DNA from 4 places in the Mesorhizobium sp. GW821-FHT04C10 genome. Region 4 is predicted to be linked to each of the others. Evidence: predicted binding sites of a transcription regulator. Region 4 holds the regulator's gene; each other region holds the start of a gene.

Region 1 (4,397 bases), 2.0 Mb from region 4:
GCTTTCGGCGCGACCTCCTCCATCGAGGGGGAGGCAAGGTTGCGCGGCCCGATCACCGCCAGCCAGGCGTAACCGCGATAAAGCGTGCGGAAACGGAAGGTTGCGCCGTTTCGCCGAGATTCCGATTCCAGGACTTCGCGCAGGGTTGAGCGCGGCGTGACGTGGAATTTTCTGAGCCAGCCGCGCAGCATCGCCCGGAACCAACCCGGCAGGCCTTCCTGCTGGCCGAAATCGACGACATGCGCCGAGCCATTGGGGGCGAGCGTCGCAAGGGCCGCCGACACCGTCTTTTCCCAGCTAGGGATCATCGACAGCGAATAGGACACGAAGACGCGATCGAAGCGCTCGATGCCGTAAAGCGCGGCGGCATCGAAATCGGTCGCGTCGCCTCTTGCCAGCGTGACGCGGCCGGACAGGCCTTCGCGGTCTATCGCCTTGCCGGCGGTCTCCAGCATCTCGGCCGAGATGTCGAGGCCGAAGAAGCGGGCATCGGGATAGCGACGGGCGGCAAGGATGATGTTGCGCCCGGTGCCGCAGCCGAGTTCCAGCACGGTGCCGCCTGCCGGTACCTCCAGCCCATCGATCAGCCGGTCGCGGCCGAGCAGATAGTATTTGCGGGTCAGGTCGTAGATGTGGCGCTGCCAGCGGTAGACGCCGTCCATCAGTTCGGCATGGTTGGCCGGCAGCTCCGTCGTGCTCATGCCGCGCGCTTCACATAGAGGTGGAAGCCGCCATAGATGGCCGAGCGGTCGCGGGCCGAGAATTCGCGCGACGCCTCGTTCTGATAGTCCCACTGGTCGAGCAGCGAGGTCGAGACGCGGCCCGGCAGCAGGCTGGGCTCGGCGGCGGTGCGGAAGATGACGCGGGCGCCAGTGGAGGCGGTGCGGCTGATTTCCGACCACAGCGCATTGAGCTGGTCATCGGTCATCCAGTCCTGCGCGTCGAGCAGGATGAAGCGGTCGACCGTGCCCGCATCCTTGCCGGCCAGGAATTCGATCAGATTGGCATGGTGGATGGCGACGCGGTCGACATTGCCGCGGATGGTGTCGTAGTTCTGCTTTTCCAGATAGGCGGGCAGGGCGGCCTCGCCGGGATTTGGATAGCGGCGGGCAAAAGCCTGCCAGGCGAAGTAGTTGTTTTCCAGGGGAAAATCGCAGGCTAGCTTTTCCAGCCGGGCCTTGAGCACGCTGGCCATTGTGCCGTCGCCGGAGGTGATCAGGGAATCATATTGCGCCGGCGGAATGCCGAGGCCGAACAGCGAAGCCTTGCGCGACGTCGCCCATTTCAGGAGCTTCTTGTCGAAAACCGGCGCCAGTTCCTCGTTGAAGAAGCGGCGCTGTTCGCCGATGTTCCTGGCTTCCATCATGCGGGCCGGGTTGACGCCGAAGAACTTGGCTGTGCGGTGGCCCATGGCGATGAACAGGCCAAGCAGGCCGGTCTGGTAGAAATTGCGGTCGAAGACACCGATGCGCCTGATGCCGCGCCAGTTGCGGCGCTCCCAGTAGTGGCGGCTCACCGGGTCGAGATGCGGCGCGATGAAACGGTCATAGGCTTGCGAATTGTGGCTGGTGTCGGCGGCGCCAAAGAAGCGGAACAGGTCGCCTTGTGACGGTAGGCGGCGCACCGCCTCCAGCTTCATGCGGTTCAGCGCGATGTGCGCGGCGTTGAGGTCGACGGCGTCGATCCGTGCCGGCGAGCGGGTGAGGTAGGCCAGGATGTTGCAGCCGCCTGAAGCGATCGTGACGATGCGGTGACCCTGGCCGAGCTGCATGGCCTCCATGTCGACATCGGGGTCTTCCCAGATCTGCGGATAGACCAGGCCGGAGAACAGAAGGGCAAACAGCCGCTCCGAGATGCCGGCTTTGGAAAGCGCGCGGTTCTGGTAGACGGCCTTTCCGACTTCCTTGCCGCGGCGAAAAACCAGATCCGAGGAGACGTCCGTCATGACAAAGTGATTCCCCATTTGCTTTGGCGCAAGCGGGTAGCGCAGGGTCATGACAGGCCGGTGACAGCCTGTTGACTTGAGTTCAGGCCCTGGCAGGGTCTCGGCGAGGATGGTGGCCGGCGCGCCGCCGGCCTCGTTGTCACGTCCAGGCAAGACCAAATGCCCTTTCGTGCTCGACGGGCAATGTCGATGTGACGGATACTAGGCCTTTACGGAATTGATCACCCAGAAATCCGAGGCCATGCTTCCATCGGTCAGATAAGCGTATGGCATGAAGAAGTAACCCTTCTTGCCGACATTGGCTCCCCAGGAATTCCTGATTTTGAAAAGACTGGTTGCGTTGTCGTATCCGACGCACATCACGGCATGGCCACCGACGACGCTGTCGTTTGCGCTGGGCAGGGAAATGGTAGCCGGTCTGGGATTTTGCGAATACCAACTGTCGAACACCGTGAATCCGAAGACAAACGGATATCCAGACGCGAGGCAACCTCTGAGCTGATTGAGAGTTGGGATCAGCCGTTGATAGCTGGTGATGACATATTTGCCCGCGTCATCGTAGCAACCCTTCTTGGGCTGGGTCGCCGGTTTGGAATTCTTGGGAAACGGCCCTCCGTCGTAGGTGGCGGGCGTGTCGTCATAGGGCCATTCAGTTTCCGGACAGACTCCCTGTTTTTGCAGGGTTTTTATTCCGTCTCTGATCTGCGCCCCCGCGTCATTCGCCACATGACCTTCGATCTTGCGTTCGTTGTAATAGATAAAGAGTCTCGACGGTACGAAATCGGGCGCTTGCTTCTTCATCAGCCTGTCGAACTGCACTGCACCGGCCAGCGCGTTGGCAGTACAGGATCCAATGCGGCCCTGGTCATAGACCGGAAACTCAGGCTTGAGGTCTACTATTGCTGGAAGTGCCTTCAATTGGCTGAGTGGGGCGCTGTATAGCTGGTCTCTTGGATCTGGAAGATCCCTTACCCATCCGAGGCCGCTGCTTTTTCTTCCCGTCGGAACCGTAGTTGGCGTGACATTGTTGGCCATGGAAACCTCCCCCTCCTGCCACTTGAAATAATACGTTACAACGAAACGGTATCTGTATCTACAGTAACGATATATCTCCAATGACAAGTTTCTGTATCTGCAAAAATAAAATAATCATTATTTGCAATAAAATATTTCAATCTCTTAATGATAATTGGGAGGTGATCACTTGCTTGTGATTTGTTATTTTTCTTTATGGGTGTCCCCTTATACCGAGGGGGATAAATGTCATGATTGCTGACCGTTCTTGGGTTCAGAGAAACCTTGGGTTCGATCCGCTCCGTGATCCGCCGCCGGACACAACTTTCGCGATCCCATCTGTCGCGAAGGCGAAGGGTACCGAGGATTTCCAGCGAGAGATCATAGAATTCGACTCTGAATCTTCGCCGGGACTGCAATTTCTTGCGTTTACAAAAGCCACGGGCCTGTCTCGGTACAAGGACATTCCGTGGCCGCAAGGGCTTGCGCCGCAGACAGCCGGCAGCGCTGGCGGCAGCAGCGGCGGTCCATTGCCCAAAGCCGACGTTTTGGTCGTGACCTGGACCGTCGATGAAGGCCATGCCTTGAGCCGGGTGCTTACCCCGGGCAAGGACAGCCGCGACGACTATCTTTCCTATACCCACCGGTTCGCGGAAATTGCCAAGAACATGCGGCCTGGGTGTCCGGCCCTTCAAGCCAAACGTCTCGGGGCCTACTGGACGACAACCATCGGCGGGAAATCCGTCGTGGTTTTCAAGTCCGATTCTCATATGTCGCAAGACGGCCCGAAGCTGCCAAATATTGAGGTCTGGCGGCAGGTCATCGAGGAAGTGACACCCAAGCTGGTGATCACAACAGGAACTGCCGGCGGTATCGGCAAGCAGTTCGAGGTGGGCGATGTTGTGGTGAGCCCGCTGGTTCGTTTCGATTGTCTCGCCAAATTCAAGAAGGAGCCGTTTGCCAGCCTTCACTACGCAAGCACTGTCGCCGGGACCAAATACTTCGCCAAGGCGCGGCAGCTGTTCAAAACCAACGCGTCGCAGCTGCCGCAGGACAACACCCGGCTGCCAAAGATCTTTGTTGCCGCGCCAAGCGCGTTGAAATCGTGTGTGGTCACCACCGATTTCTTTGGCTTCGACACCTCCGACGATCACTACCATCTCCAGGGCCTTGGAGCCGTTTCGGAAATGGGCGATGCCGTCCTTGGATTGGTCGCGTCGGAGATGGGCGCCGCGGCACCACGCTGGCTTGCGATCCGGAATGTTTCCGACCCTCAGATCAAGGCGGGCGGCATGACGCTCCAGCAACAAGCAGCCATGGCTGCGCAGATCTACAAGGGTTTCGGACGGTGGAGTTCGGTCTGCAGCGCAATCACCTGCTGGGCCAGCATCGTCGCCGAATAGACGGTGATGACCTCAGTTGACCGGCGAACGGTTTC
Region 2 (4,397 bases), 670 kb from region 4:
CCGCAAGACGCTGGAGGATGCCATGCGCGAAATACGCGGTATCTGCACCGGCCTTGTGCTGCCGCAGATAGAGACGGCAGCCGCCAAGGAGATATTACGGCTGGCCGTCGACGAACATGAGCGCCGGACGGGAACCTCGGTGAGGCTTACCGTGCCCAAGCATTTGCCCGAACCCGGCGCCTCGGAGAAGATCAGCATCTATCGTTTCGTGCAGGAAGGGCTGAACAATGCGTATCGCCACGGGCGAGCCAAGGATCAGACAGTGCGTGCCGGGATGAAGAATGGCCGGCTTTTTGTTGAAGTGTCGGATAGCGGGCCGGGCTTCGACCCGGCGCGGGTCGAGGGGCTGGGGCTGGCCGGCCTGCGGGAGAGGGTCGAAAGCATTGGCGGCCAGTTCCAGACCTTGACCGGAGCACAAGGCACGCGATTGGTAATCAGTCTATCGGTTGAGGAGCAAGCATGATTGGCGCCATTCGAATCGCTATTGTCGATGATCATCCGCTGTTTCGCGAAGGCGTGACGCGCAGCCTGTCGGAGATCGGAGGCTTCGAGATCGTCGGCGAAGGTGCGACGGCGCAGGATGCCGAACGCATCGCCTCGACGGTCCAGCCCGACATATTGCTGCTCGACATCTCCATGCCGGGCGGCGGCCTGGCCGCGGTTACAAGCATCCTTGCCGACCACCCCGCCCAGAAGATCGTCATGCTGACCGTTTCGGAGGCCAATGCCGACGTCACCAAGGCCCTGAATGCGGGGGTGCACGGCTATATCCTCAAGGGTGTCGGATCGCGAGCACTCGCCGATATCCTGCGCAGCGTCACGGCCGGCGAGAGCTATCTTTCGCCGACGCTGTCGGCGCGGCTGCTGTCCGATCTCCAGTCCCCGCAGCCTGCCAATGGCGAGGCGGACCGGCTGCGGCAACTGACCGGGCGGCAGACGGAAATCCTGCGGTTGGTGGCGGAGGGGCTCAGCAACAAGGAGGTTGCCTTGCGCCTGGAGCTGCAGGAGAAGACGGTCAAGCACCACATGACCGGGGTGCTGTCGAAACTCAACGTGCGAAACCGCACCGAGGCGGCCCTCATGATGCGCGAGTTGCGCGACCGAGACAGGAACCGAGCGTAGGCCATCGCGGAACCGCTCTAACTATTTGTTTTTACGCAATTCCCAAGGGCAAGCGCTGCGCGCTTGTCCCGGGAAAACCGTTACACACTTTTCCTGGAATTGCTCTAAAGCCAGACAAAACGAGGTCACCTCCGCCGGGGGCGGCGGAGGTGACGTGTGAAGCTGGTCGTTGCCTGTTGACCGGCCTCACAAGGCCTTGAGACGCCTGACATCGGCGGGCGTGGCCCGACGGTCGATGATCGTGCGGCCGAGCGCGTCGCGCATCCTGAAACGACCGTTCTCGATCTTTTCCGTCATGCCGTTGGGGTGCTCGACCGAGATCTTGCTGCCGTCCACGCTGACCTTGTCGCCGGTCGTGGCGTTGACATGGCTGGTGCCCGTGCTGCTCTGGCTGGCGCCCGATCCCGAGTTGCCGCTACCGTCATCTGTTCCGGAATTGCCGCCGTTTCCATTTCCGTTGCCGTTATTGCCACCGCTGCTGTTGCCGCTGTTGCCGCCGTTTCCATTTCCGTTGCCGCTATTGCCGCCGCTGCTGTTGCCGCTGTTGCCGCCGTTTCCATTTCCGTTGCCGCTATTGCCACCGCTGCTGTTGCCACTGTTGCCGCCGTTTCCATTTCCGTTGCCGCTGTTGCCGCCACCGCTGTTGCCGTTGCTGCCACCGTTGCCGTTGCCGTTGCCGTTGTTGCCACCGCCATTGCCGCCCTTGGCGGCCTGTGCGGTGGCGGCATCGATTCCGGGGGCGGAGCCGTTCAGGGCGATTCGATAGGGAGCAATGGTCAACGGCAAAGCCGCCGCAGTGACGAGCGCCAGCCGGCAACAACGGGCCGTGATCGATCCGTTCATCCTGATCTCCGTCGATTGAGCCGGCGCGCCCACCCCAACGTTGCAACCAGCAACATCGCCGAAAGATGTATTGACCGGAAGCGACCTCCGACCGTTGCGTTTGTCCCCCAGGACCTTTGGAAGCGCAAGGTTGGACCAAAGTCCGAGGTCATGGATGACAACTGCCTCGCGCGGAGCGGTGGAACAGGTATGATGTCACGAAAATGTGATCAGCCGGCTGTAGGGGTCGAAAGCGACAAAAGCTCCAGCCACTCCAAAGCCAGAGGCCCTCATGACCGAACATCGCTCCCCCGACGCCAGATTCCGCACCAGCCTGCTCGAGGAAAACGAAGGACCGGCCATCAACCCGACCGACAACCGCACCATGGGCGAGATCATCGCCGCGCGGTTCTCGCGCCGGGGGTTCCTCAAGGGATCGCTCGCCGTCTCGGCGATCGCCGCCACGGTCGGCCCGCTGGCCATGATCGCCGCGGACGATGCCCGCGCCGCGGAAGGCTCGGCCTTCAAGTTCGACGAGCTCGAGGCCGGCATCGACGACAAGCATCATGTCGCGCCGGGCTATGACGCCGACGTGCTGTTGCGCTGGGGCGATCCGCTGTTTGCCGATTCGCCGGAATTCGACCCGACGAAGCAGTCGGCCGAGGCGCAGGCCAGACAGTTCGGCTACAACAACGACTATGTCGGCTATATCCCGATCGACGGCTCGGCCGAGCACGGCCTGCTGGTGGTCAACCACGAATACACCAACCCGCATCTGATGTTCCCGGGCATCGTTTCGATCGTCGAGAAGGACGGGAAGAAGAAGGCCGAGGTCGCTCCGCTCTCGAAAGAGCAGGTCGATGTCGAAATGGCGGCGCATGGCGGCACCATCGTCGAGATCCGCAAGGACGGCGGCAAATGGCAAGTGGTGCGCGACGGCAAGCTCAACCGCCGTATCACCTCCACCACAGAGATGGCGCTGTCCGGCCCGGTCGCCGGCCATGATCGCGTCAAGACCAATGCCGACGCATCCGGTACCAAGGTGTTCGGCACCATCAACAATTGCGCCGGCGGCGTCACGCCGTGGGGCACCTATGTGATGGCCGAGGAAAACATCCATGGCTATTTCTCCGGCGAACTGCCCGAGGGTCACAAGGAAGCCGCCAACTACAAGCGGCTCGGTATTCCCGAAGGCGCCTATGAATGGGGCGCGCATTACGACCGCTTCAACCTCGCCAAGGAGCCCAACGAACCCAATCGCTTCGGCTGGATCGTCGAGGTCGACGTCAACGACCCGACCTCGACCCCGCGGAAGCGCACCGCCATGGGCCGCTTCAAGCATGAGGGCGCCGAATCGATCGTTGCCAAGGACGGCCGCGTCGTCTTCTATCTCGGCGACGACGAGCGCTTCGACTATGTCTACAAGTTCGTCACCAAGGGCGCCTTCAACGCCAACGACCATGCCGCCAACAAGGACCTGCTCGACGACGGCACGCTGCATGTCGCCAAATTCGCCGAGGACGGCACGGTCGACTGGCTGCCGATCGTCTTTGGGCAGGGCCCGCTGACGGCCGAGAACGGCTTCGCCAGCCAGGCCGACGTGCTGATCGAGACACGGCGTGCCGCCGATCTGCTCGGCGCCACCAAGATGGACCGGCCCGAGGACATCCAGCCCAATGGCGTCAACGGCAAGGTCTATGTGATGCTGACCAACAATTCCAAGCGCAAGGCCGACCAGGTCGATGCCGCCAACCCGCGCGCCGAGAACGCCTTCGGCCACATCATCGAGATCACCGAGACCGACGGCGATTTCACGGCCGCCAAGGGCAAATGGGAAGTGCTGCTGAAATGCGGCGATCCCTCCGTCGCGGATGTCGGCGCCACCTTCTCGACGGCGACGACGGCCAATGGCTGGTTCGGCATGCCCGACAATTGCGCGGTCGATTCGGCCGGGCGCCTGTGGGTCGCCACCGACGGCCAGGGCCCGAAAGCCACCGGGCGCACCGACGGCCTGTGGGCGGTCGACACGGAAGGCGCCGCGCGGGCGACCTCGAAACTGTTCTTCCGCGTGCCGATCGGCGCCGAAATGTGCGGCCCGCTGTTTGCGCCCGACGACCAGACCGCCTTCGTCGCCGTCCAGCATCCGGGCGATGGCGGCGAGGATTGGGAAGGCTTTGGCCGCCCGTCCTACTACGAGGATCCGTCGACGCGCTGGCCCGACTTCAAGCCCGACATGCCGGTGCGGCCAGCGGTCGTCGCCATCACCAGGCAGGGTGGCGGCAAGATCGCGGTCTGATCTCGGGGCTCTGGTGGAGCAGGGATCTGCCGGTTGGCGTGGGTCATGGACGTCCGCGAGTGTCGTCATCAACTCTGAGGAATGGTGGCGTCTCTGAGCCTGGCGTTTAGGGTGACGACGATCTTTCGCATGACTGCAGCGATGGCCACCATTGGCT
Region 3 (4,397 bases), 360 kb from region 4:
CGGCCGGCGCCAATGTCGGCGAACGGCTGATGGCGGTCGGCGACCGCCACTACGGCAAGATCCGCGCCACGGCCGTCGATTGGCTGTCGCGCGTCGAGATCGAGCAGGACCGCATCGACGACGAGCCCCGCGCCTTTTCCGGCGGCATGCGCCAGCGCCTGCAGATCGCCCGCAACCTCGTCACCGGGCCACGGCTGGTGTTCATGGATGAGCCGACCGGCGGCCTCGACGTCTCGGTGCAGGCGCGCCTGCTTGATCTGCTGCGCGGGCTGGTCACCGATCTTGGGCTGGCGGCCATCGTCGTCACCCACGACCTTGCCGTCGCACGTCTTCTGTCGCAGCGCATGATGGTGATGAAGGACGGCCGCGTCGTCGAAAGCGGACTCACCGACCGCGTCCTCGACGATCCCCGCGCCCCTTACACGCAGCTTCTCGTTTCCTCGATTTTGCAGGTGTAGCCGCATGATCCCGAAAAGTGGAAGCCGGTTTTCGGACCGGATCATGCGGCAAGACAAAGGACACTGATCATGCCAACCCCGCTCGTTGTTTCCGACGTCGCCAAGAGCTTCACCATGCACCTGCGCGACGGCATCAAGCTGCCCGTCGTCGCTGGCGTCTCGTTCTCGATCAAGGCTGGCGAATGCACGGTGCTAGGCGGCCCGTCCGGTGCAGGCAAGAGCTCGATCCTGAAGATGCTCTACGGCAACTATGCCGTCGATGAAGGCCAGATCATCGTCAGGCACGACGACGGGCTGATCGATCTCGCCAATGCCAGCCCGCGCACCGTGCTTGCCGTGCGCCGGCAAACGATCGGCTATGTCAGCCAGTTCCTGCGCACCGTGCCGCGCGTTTCGGCGCTTGATGTCGTCGCGGAGCCGCTGGTCGAACGCGGCGAGGAGCGCGAGGCGGCCAGAGGCAAGGCGCGCGCACTGCTGGCGAAGCTCAACCTGCCGGAAAAACTCTGGGCTCTGCCGCCGGCGACCTTCTCCGGCGGCGAGCAGCAGCGCGTCAACATCGCGCGCGGCTTCATCACCGAACACCCCATCCTGCTGCTCGACGAGCCGACCGCCTCGCTCGATGCCACCAACCGCGACGTGGTGATCGAACTCATCGCCGCCAAGAAGGCGGCGGATGTCGCCCTGCTCGGCATCTTCCACGATCACGATGTGCGCGAGGCGGTTGCCGACCGCATCATCGACGTCACCGCCTTTGCTCCGGGAAAACTCGCCGCATGACCAGGAAATTGTCGGAGACGCCGCTGATCCACCCGACGGCGGAGGTACACAACTCGACGCTTGGCCGCTGGACCGAGATCGCCGACCGCAGCCGGGTCTCGGAAAGCGAACTCGGCGACTATTCCTACATGATGCAGGACTGCGCCGTCTGGTGCGCGACGATCGGCAAGTTCGCCAACATCGCCGCAAGCGTGCGCCTCAACGCCACCAACCACCCGACCTGGCGGCCGACGCTGCACCATTTCACCTACCGCGCCTCGGACTATTGGGACGATGCCGAGCATGAGAGCGAGTTCTTCGCTGAGCGCCGCGCCAAGCGCGTCAGCATCGGCCACGACACCTGGCTCGGTCACGGTTCGACCGTCCTGCCCGGCGTTACTGTCGGCGATGGCGCGGCGGTTGGCGCCGGCGCCGTCGTGTCGAAGGATGTCGCGCCTTACACCATCGTCGCCGGCGTGCCGGCAAAGCCGATCCGCGAGCGCTTCGACCGCCGCACCGCCGAACGCTACCAGGCGCTTGCCTGGTGGGACTGGGACCATGCCAGGCTGCGCGCGTCACTTGACGATTTTCGCGAACTTTCAGCCGAGGCGTTCCTGGAGAAATACGAGGGGTAGGGCAGTTCCAGCAAAGATGGCTCCCTTGCATCATCATCGGGGAGCCTGTTCACATCCTTGACACAGGACTCGGACAGGACGCCATCTCCCCAAGGAGATCGCCATGCTCGACACAGTCAAACCCTCACTCGCCGGATTCTTTGCCGGCTCCAATCCGATGCCGCCGGCGCATCTCGGCACGCGCTACGACACCTCAGGCAATTTTCTGACCGAGCCAGGCAACACCGTCGTCAGCCACCTGGTCGGAGGTTCGCCATCCGAGGCTGTGGTGCTTGGCGTGCGTGAGAAGATGCTGGCGATGCCTGACGCCGACCGGCTCGCCTTCACGCCTGCCTCCAGCCTGCACATGACCCTATTCCAGGGCATCATCGAATATCGCCGCCGCCTGCCATACTGGCCGCAGGACGTGCCGCTCGACACCAGCATCGATGCGATGACTCGCCTTTATCTGGAACGCCTGAAGGGTTTCGAGGGGCTCGGCCCCTTCAACATCAAGGTGGTCGAGGTCGTGCCGACCGGCCTCACCGTTGCCGGCGCAACGGACGAGGATGTGCGGGTCATGTGTAAGTGGCGCGATGCACTGGCGGTTCCGTTCGGCTACCGGCATCCCGATCACGACGCTTACGTCTTCCACATCACCTTCGCCTACCAGATCCAGCGTCTCGCCGACGACAGGGCCGCGGCCTGGCAGGCGCTGTTCGACGATTGCCTGGCGCTTTTCGCAAGGCAGGCTCCGACAATCGAGATCAAGGCGCCCGCTTTCTGCGCTTTCCGCGACATGAAGCATTTCGAGGAATTGCTGGTGCTCGGCTGATTGTCCGCAAGGTGCCAATGCATGGCGCCCGAAAGTGACCTCGGTTTTGGGAGAACGATATGCATAATTACAAAGACCTGAAGCGCATCGCATGAATTCGTTTCAGCGCGATGCGCTTCAGCCGCCAAGCCTGTGGAGCGTAACAAAACTGACATGCTGGCGACACGGCAGGTTCATGTGGCTGCGTTAGGCGAATGCCTGACGATCAATATGGACCGGACTGGAACCAGCCCATGTCAGCAAGCTCTGCCACGCTCGAAATCCGCGGTGTCAGCCGACGATTTGGCAAGAACACCGCCGTCAGCGACGTCACCATCTCGATCCCGCAGGGTCAGATGGTCGGCGTCATCGGCCGTTCGGGCGCCGGCAAATCCACCCTTCTTCGCATGATCAACCGTCTTGTCGACCCCAGCCAGGGGTCGATTTTTTTTGACGGCGCCGAGGTCTCCCAGTTGCGCGGCTCACCGTTGCGGCACTGGCAGCGCGACTGCGCCATGATCTTCCAGCAGTTCAACTTGGTGCCGCGCCTCGATGTGCTGACCAATGTGCTGCTCGGCAAGTTGAACCATCGTTCGACCCTGTCGAACCTTCTCGGCATGTTTTCGCGCGCCGAATGCGCCGAGGCAGTCGCCGCCCTGGAGCGGCTCGACATCGCCCGTACCGCTCTGCAGCCAGCCGGCACGCTGTCAGGCGGACAGCAGCAGCGCGTCGCCATCGCCCGCGCCATGATGCAGCAGCCAAAGGTTATCCTCGCCGACGAGCCGATCGCCTCGCTCGACCCGCTCAACGCCAAGGTGGTGATGGATTCCCTGCAGGACATCAACCTGCGCGAAGGCATCACCGTCGTCACCAATCTGCATACGCTCGATACCGCGCGCGCCTATTGCAACCGCATCATCGGCATGGCCGCCGGCAAGGTCGTCTTCGACGGCCCGCCCGAAGAGCTGAACCGTGAGGCCGTGCGCCTCGTCTATGGCGCCGACAGCAATGGCGCGGAGATATCGGAGGCCATCACCTCCACCAGCGTTGCCTTCAAGCAAAAGATCGCAGCATCCGCCGGACCGCTCGAACCCGCATTCCCGGGTTACTGAGTTCAAGAAAGAGCGGCCTGGATCGTCCGCCCGCGTGAAGGGCATTTGTCAAGATCAAGAACGTTGCCGGCGCGGGGCCGGAACTTACAGGAGAGACATCAAATGTTCAGGAAAATGGTTTTCGGCGCCGTTTCGGTGCTCGCCATGGCGACCAGCATGGCCCACGCCGCCGATCTGAAGGAATTCCGCGTCGGCATCCTCGGCGGTGAAAACGAAACCGACCGGCTGCGCAACTACCAGTGCCTGGCCGACCATCTGAAGGCCGAATTCGGCTTCGAGAAGGTCTCGCTGTTCCCCGCCGCCGACTATGACGGCGTCATCCAGGGCCTGCTCGGTGGCACGCTCGACTTCGCCGAACTCGGCGCCTCCGGCTATGCCAGCGTCTATATCAAGGATCCGAAGGCGGTCACCCCGATCCTCACCACCCAGCAGACCGACGGCGCGACCGGCTATTATTCGATCGGCCTGGCGCTCAAGTCTTCCGGCATCACCGACATCAAGTCGGCCAAGGGCAAGAAGCTCGGCTATGCCGATCCGGATTCGACCTCCGGCTACCTGATCCCGCTGACCCAGATTCCGAAGGACACCGGCGCCTCCAACGAGACCTATTTCGCCTCGACCCAGTTCAACGGCGGCCATGAGA
Region 4 (4,397 bases):
CGATCTGCGCCGGCGCAACCGCGCCATGGTGATTGCGGCCGTGCGCCGGGCCGGCCAACCGTCGCGCACCGAGATCGCCGCGACCACCGGCCTCAGCCATTCAACCATATCGGCGATCTCTTCCGACCTGATCGGCGAAGGCATCCTGGTCGAGGGCAAGCCGAGCGAGGCCGGTGCGCTCAAACGCGGCAGGCCACAGGTCGGCCTCGGCCTCAACCCGGAGGCCGCGGCCATCATGACTGTGGTGCTGTCGCTGAATTTCCTGTCCGTCGCCGTCATCGACTATGCCGGCCAGGTGATATCGGAGGAACAGCGCCGGCTGGACACGCTGACCATGTCGCGCGAGGCGCTGATCGGTGAATGCGTCGCCATTGTACGGCGGCGCCTCGAGGATCCCGATATCGACGTACGCAGCGTCGCCCGCATCGCGCTGGCGATCCAGGGCATCACCGACACCAAGGCCAGGGCCATGCTGTGGTCGCCGATCACGCCGCAGACCGACATCGCCTTCGCCGACATACTGGAAGCCGAGTTCGGCATCCCGGCCACCATGGAGAACGACTGCAACATGATGGCGGTGGCGCTGCGCTGGCGCGACCCCGAACGCTACCGCGACGACTTCATCGCCATCCTTTTGTCGCACGGCATCGGCATGGGCCTTGTGCTGAAGGGCGAGCTGTTCACCGGCACCCATTCGTCGGGCGGCGAGTTCGGCCACATGATCCATCGGCCAGGCGGCGCGCTCTGCCGCTGCGGGCGGCGCGGCTGCGTCGAGGCCTATGCCGGCAACTACGCCATCTGGCGCAATGCCAGGCAGCTTGGCGAGGACACCGAACCGGTCGCCGACGTCAGCGACGCGCAGATGCGGGCATTGGCGACGACGGCGCGGGAACGAGCCGGGCCCGAGCGCGAAGCCTATCGCAAGGCCGGAGAAGCACTGGGTTATGGCCTCGGCAGCCTGTTTGCGCTGATCGATCCCGCCCCCGTGGCCATGGTCGGCGTCAGCGCCGCCGCCTTCGACCTGATCGAGCCGGCATTGCGCGAGGCGATCGCCCAGACCGCCGGCGGCCAGCACTCGAAATCGATTTCGTTCGACACCGAACCGAACGAGTTGCCCCTGATCCGCGAGGGCTGCGCCATGCGCGCACTGACCTTCGTCGATCAGGAGATCTTCGCGCCGGGCGTGCAGGCAAGAGGCAGTGCCGGGAAGAGCGTTGCCTGAGCTGGCATTCGTCGTTGATGCCGTAGACCCTCGCTTACTTGGAGATTGGCCGTCGTCATCCGTGGGCGGAGCAGGAGCGAAGCTCCGTCGCGGAGACCCTGGGATCCATTCCGTGACCTATGCCACGCAGTGCAGCGGAGCAGAACTTGCGCCGTGGCAACGCTTTGAGGTCGCGGCATGGATCCTTGGGCTGCAGAGCAGCTCCAGGGGTCCGCGCCGCGTCGCTGCGCTCCTTGCTTCGCCCAAAGATGACGAGGCCATGAGCGTCTCAGCCAATTGTCAATGCGTGTGACCCGGGAGTGGACACATTCAACCTATCAACGCTTCCGCCTCAAGGCTCTAATCTTCCCTGATCGCGTAGCCTGCCCCACGGATGGTGCGGATGACGTCGGGCATGCGGCCATTGTTGACCGCCTTGCGCAGGCGGCCGACATGCACGTCCACGGTGCGCTCGTCGATATAGATCGTCTCACCCCAGACATTGTCGAGCAGTTGGCTGCGCGAGAAGACGCGGCCGGGATGGCGCATCATGAATTCCAGAAGGCGGAATTCGGTCGGCCCGAGCCGGATCTCGCTCTTCTTGCGGTAGACTCGGTGCGATTCACGGTCGAGCACGATGTCGCCGACCTTGAGCACGCTGGACAGCACTTCCGGCTTGGCGCGGCGCAGCAGCGCCTTGACGCGGGCCATGAATTCCGGCGTCGAGAACGGCTTGACCAGATAGTCGTCGGCACCGGTCGAAAGGCCGCGCACGCGGTCGCTTTCTTCACCCCGCGCGGTCAGCATGATGATCGGCAGCCGTTCGGTCTCGGGGCGCATTCTTAGCCGGCGACAGAGTTCGATGCCGGACACCGCCGGCACCATCCAGTCGAGCACCAGGAGATCGGGCACGTTTTCCTGCAGCCGGATTTCGGCTTCATCGCCGCGGGTTACCACCTCGACCTGATAACCTTCCGATTCCAGATTGTAGCGGAGGAGCACGCCGAGCGGCTCCTCGTCCTCCACCACCATGATGCGTGGTGCGATCATTGACTGGTCACCTCTAAAGCAATCCCAGGAAAAAATGTGTAGCGGTTTTCCATCCTGAATTGCGTGAAACAAAGAGATAGAGCGGGTCGGCGTTTCCGCGAAACGATGAACCGCTCCAACGCTCAAGCCGCCGGCGCCGACATCGCCGTCTCGTCCTGTTTGGGGCGGTTGGCGGGCAGTTGCGTGCCGGTCAGGACATAGTACGCGTTCTCGGCGATGTTGGTCACATGGTCGCCGATGCGTTCGAGATTCTTGGCGCAGAACAACAGATGCGTGCAAGCGGTGATGTTGCGCGGATCCTCCATCATGTAGGTCAGCAGTTCGCGGAACACCGAGGTGTACTTGACGTCGATGCGTTCGTCGTCGGCGCGCAGCTTCGCAAGCGCGGCGGCGTCGCGCGCCGCATACTCCTCGATCACGCCCTGCACCTGGATCAGCACCAGCTGCGCCATGGCGTCGATGGAATGCGACAGGTCGCGCGGCGTTGCGTTGAGACCGACGGTGCCGACGCGCTTGGCGATGTTCTTGGCAAGGTCGCCAATGCGTTCGAGGTCACCGGCCATGCGGATCGACCCGACGACATGGCGCAGATCGTCGGCCATCGGCTGGCGCTTGGCGATCAGCGTGATGGCGCGATCGTCGAGTTCGCGCTGGCGCGCATCCATGATGGCGTCGTCGGAGACTACGCGCTGTGCCAGCGCGTTGTCGGAATTCAGCAGCGCCTTGGTGGCGCCGCCGACCATCGAACCGGCGAGATCGCCCATGTCGCTGATCAGCCTGCTGATCTGTCCGAGATCCTCGTCGAAGGCTGCGACTGTATGTTCGGCCATGATCCTGGTCCTCGTATGCGTGCGATCAGCCGAAGCGGCCGGTGATGTAGTCTTGCGTGCGCTTCTCGCGAGGCGACGTGAAGATCTTCTCGGTGCGGTCGAATTCGACCAGTTCGCCAAGATACATGAAGGCGGTCTGCTTCGAGACGCGCGCCGCCTGCTGCATGTTGTGGGTGACGATGACGATCGTGTAGTCGGCCTGCAGCTCGTCGATCAGTTCCTCGATCTTGGCGGTCGACAGCGGATCAAGCGCGGAGGCCGGCTCGTCGAGCAGGATGACCTCCGGCTTCACCGCCACCGTGCGGGCGATGCACAGCCGCTGCTGCTGGCCGCCCGACAGGCTGAGGCCGCTGGCATTGAGCTTGTCCTTGACCTCGGTCCACAAAGCGGCGCGCTTCAGCGCCTGCTCGACACGACCGTCCATCTCGGCCTTGCTGATCTTCTCATAGAGCCTGACGCCGAAGGCGATGTTCTCGTAGATCGACATCGGGAACGGCGTCGGCTTCTGGAACACCATGCCGATCTTGGTGCGCAAAAGGTTGAGGTCCTGCGAGCGGTCGAGAACGTTCTGGCCGTCGAGCAGCACCTGGCCCTCGGCGGTCTGCTTGGGGTAGAGCTCGTAGATGCGGTTGAAGACGCGCAGCAGCGTCGACTTTCCGCAACCGGAAGGGCCGATGAAGGCGGTGACGCTGCGCTCGGGCAGCGATAGCGTGATATCCTTCAGCGCCTTCGATTGGCCGTAGTAGAAGTTGAGGTTCTTGACCTCGATCTTGGCCTTGGCCGCCGCCTCGGCGGCGATCGTCATGTCTGGAGACAACATCTGGCTCATTTGTCCTCTCTGCGTCCGGTCAGGCTGCGCGCAAAGATGCTGAGCGCGAGAACCGTCAATGTGATTATGAGTGCGCCGGTCCAGGCCAGCTGCTGCCATTCCTCGTAGGGACTGAGAGCGAACTGGAAGATGGTGACAGGCAGGCTGGCCATCGGCGCGTTGAGATTGCTGGACCAGAACTGGTTGTTCAGCGCCGTGAAAAGAAGGGGTGCGGTCTCGCCGGAGATGCGGGCGATGGCCAGCAATATGCCGGTGACGATGCCGGAAAGCGCCGCGCGATAGGCAACCGAACGGATGACCACCCAGCGCGGCGCGCCGATCGCGGTGCCGGCTTCGCGCAACGCGTTCGGCACCAGATTGAGCATGTCTTCGGTGGTGCGCACGACGACCGGGATGACCAGGATGGCCAGCGCGACGGCCCCCGCGATCGCCGAGAAATGCCCCATCGGTCGCACCATCAGCTCATAGACGAACAGACCGATGATGA

The links. The regulator PhoB, encoded in region 4, activates phosphate uptake and scavenging genes when phosphate is short. The targets are predictions, from matches to a motif close to TGTCATNNANCTGTCAT.
Region 1: a site for PhoB is predicted at 2,006-2,022, ahead of AC07UC_RS17670 (BtaA family protein). Genes of this name have one in related genera too.
Region 2: a site for PhoB is predicted at 2,159-2,175, ahead of AC07UC_RS04765 (PhoX family protein). Genes of this name have one in related genera too.
Region 3: a site for PhoB is predicted at 2,802-2,818, ahead of phnC (phosphonate ABC transporter ATP-binding protein). Genes of this name have one in related genera too.

What each region holds. Positions count from the first base shown of each region.
Region 1 covers NZ_JBWKTL010000001.1:3,646,382-3,650,778, forward strand. The annotation lists gene AC07UC_RS17665 (class I SAM-dependent methyltransferase) at 1-701, opposite strand, end outside; gene AC07UC_RS17670 (BtaA family protein) at 698-1,996, opposite strand; gene AC07UC_RS17675 (C1 family peptidase) at 2,147-2,980, opposite strand; gene AC07UC_RS17680 (phosphorylase family protein) at 3,211-4,362, shown strand; gene AC07UC_RS17685 (hydantoinase B/oxoprolinase family protein) at 4,396-4,397, opposite strand, start outside.
Region 2 covers NZ_JBWKTL010000001.1:1,004,654-1,009,050, forward strand. The annotation lists gene AC07UC_RS04750 (sensor histidine kinase) at 1-463, shown strand, start outside; gene AC07UC_RS04755 (response regulator) at 460-1,122, shown strand; gene AC07UC_RS04760 (hypothetical protein) at 1,309-1,965, opposite strand; gene AC07UC_RS04765 (PhoX family protein) at 2,237-4,240, shown strand; gene AC07UC_RS04770 (IS110 family RNA-guided transposase) at 4,309-4,397, opposite strand, start outside.
Region 3 covers NZ_JBWKTL010000001.1:2,029,289-2,033,685, reverse strand. The annotation lists gene phnK (phosphonate C-P lyase system protein PhnK) at 1-458, shown strand, start outside; gene phnL (phosphonate C-P lyase system protein PhnL) at 528-1,235, shown strand; gene AC07UC_RS09840 (DapH/DapD/GlmU-related protein) at 1,232-1,849, shown strand; gene AC07UC_RS09835 (DUF1868 domain-containing protein) at 1,953-2,663, shown strand; gene phnC (phosphonate ABC transporter ATP-binding protein) at 2,897-3,754, shown strand; gene phnD (phosphonate ABC transporter substrate-binding protein) at 3,857-4,397, shown strand, end outside.
Region 4 covers NZ_JBWKTL010000001.1:1,673,495-1,677,891, reverse strand. The annotation lists gene AC07UC_RS08165 (ROK family protein) at 1-1,222, shown strand, start outside; gene phoB (phosphate regulon transcriptional regulator PhoB) at 1,562-2,251, opposite strand; gene phoU (phosphate signaling complex protein PhoU) at 2,374-3,081, opposite strand; gene pstB (phosphate ABC transporter ATP-binding protein PstB) at 3,107-3,910, opposite strand; gene pstA (phosphate ABC transporter permease PstA) at 3,907-4,397, opposite strand, start outside.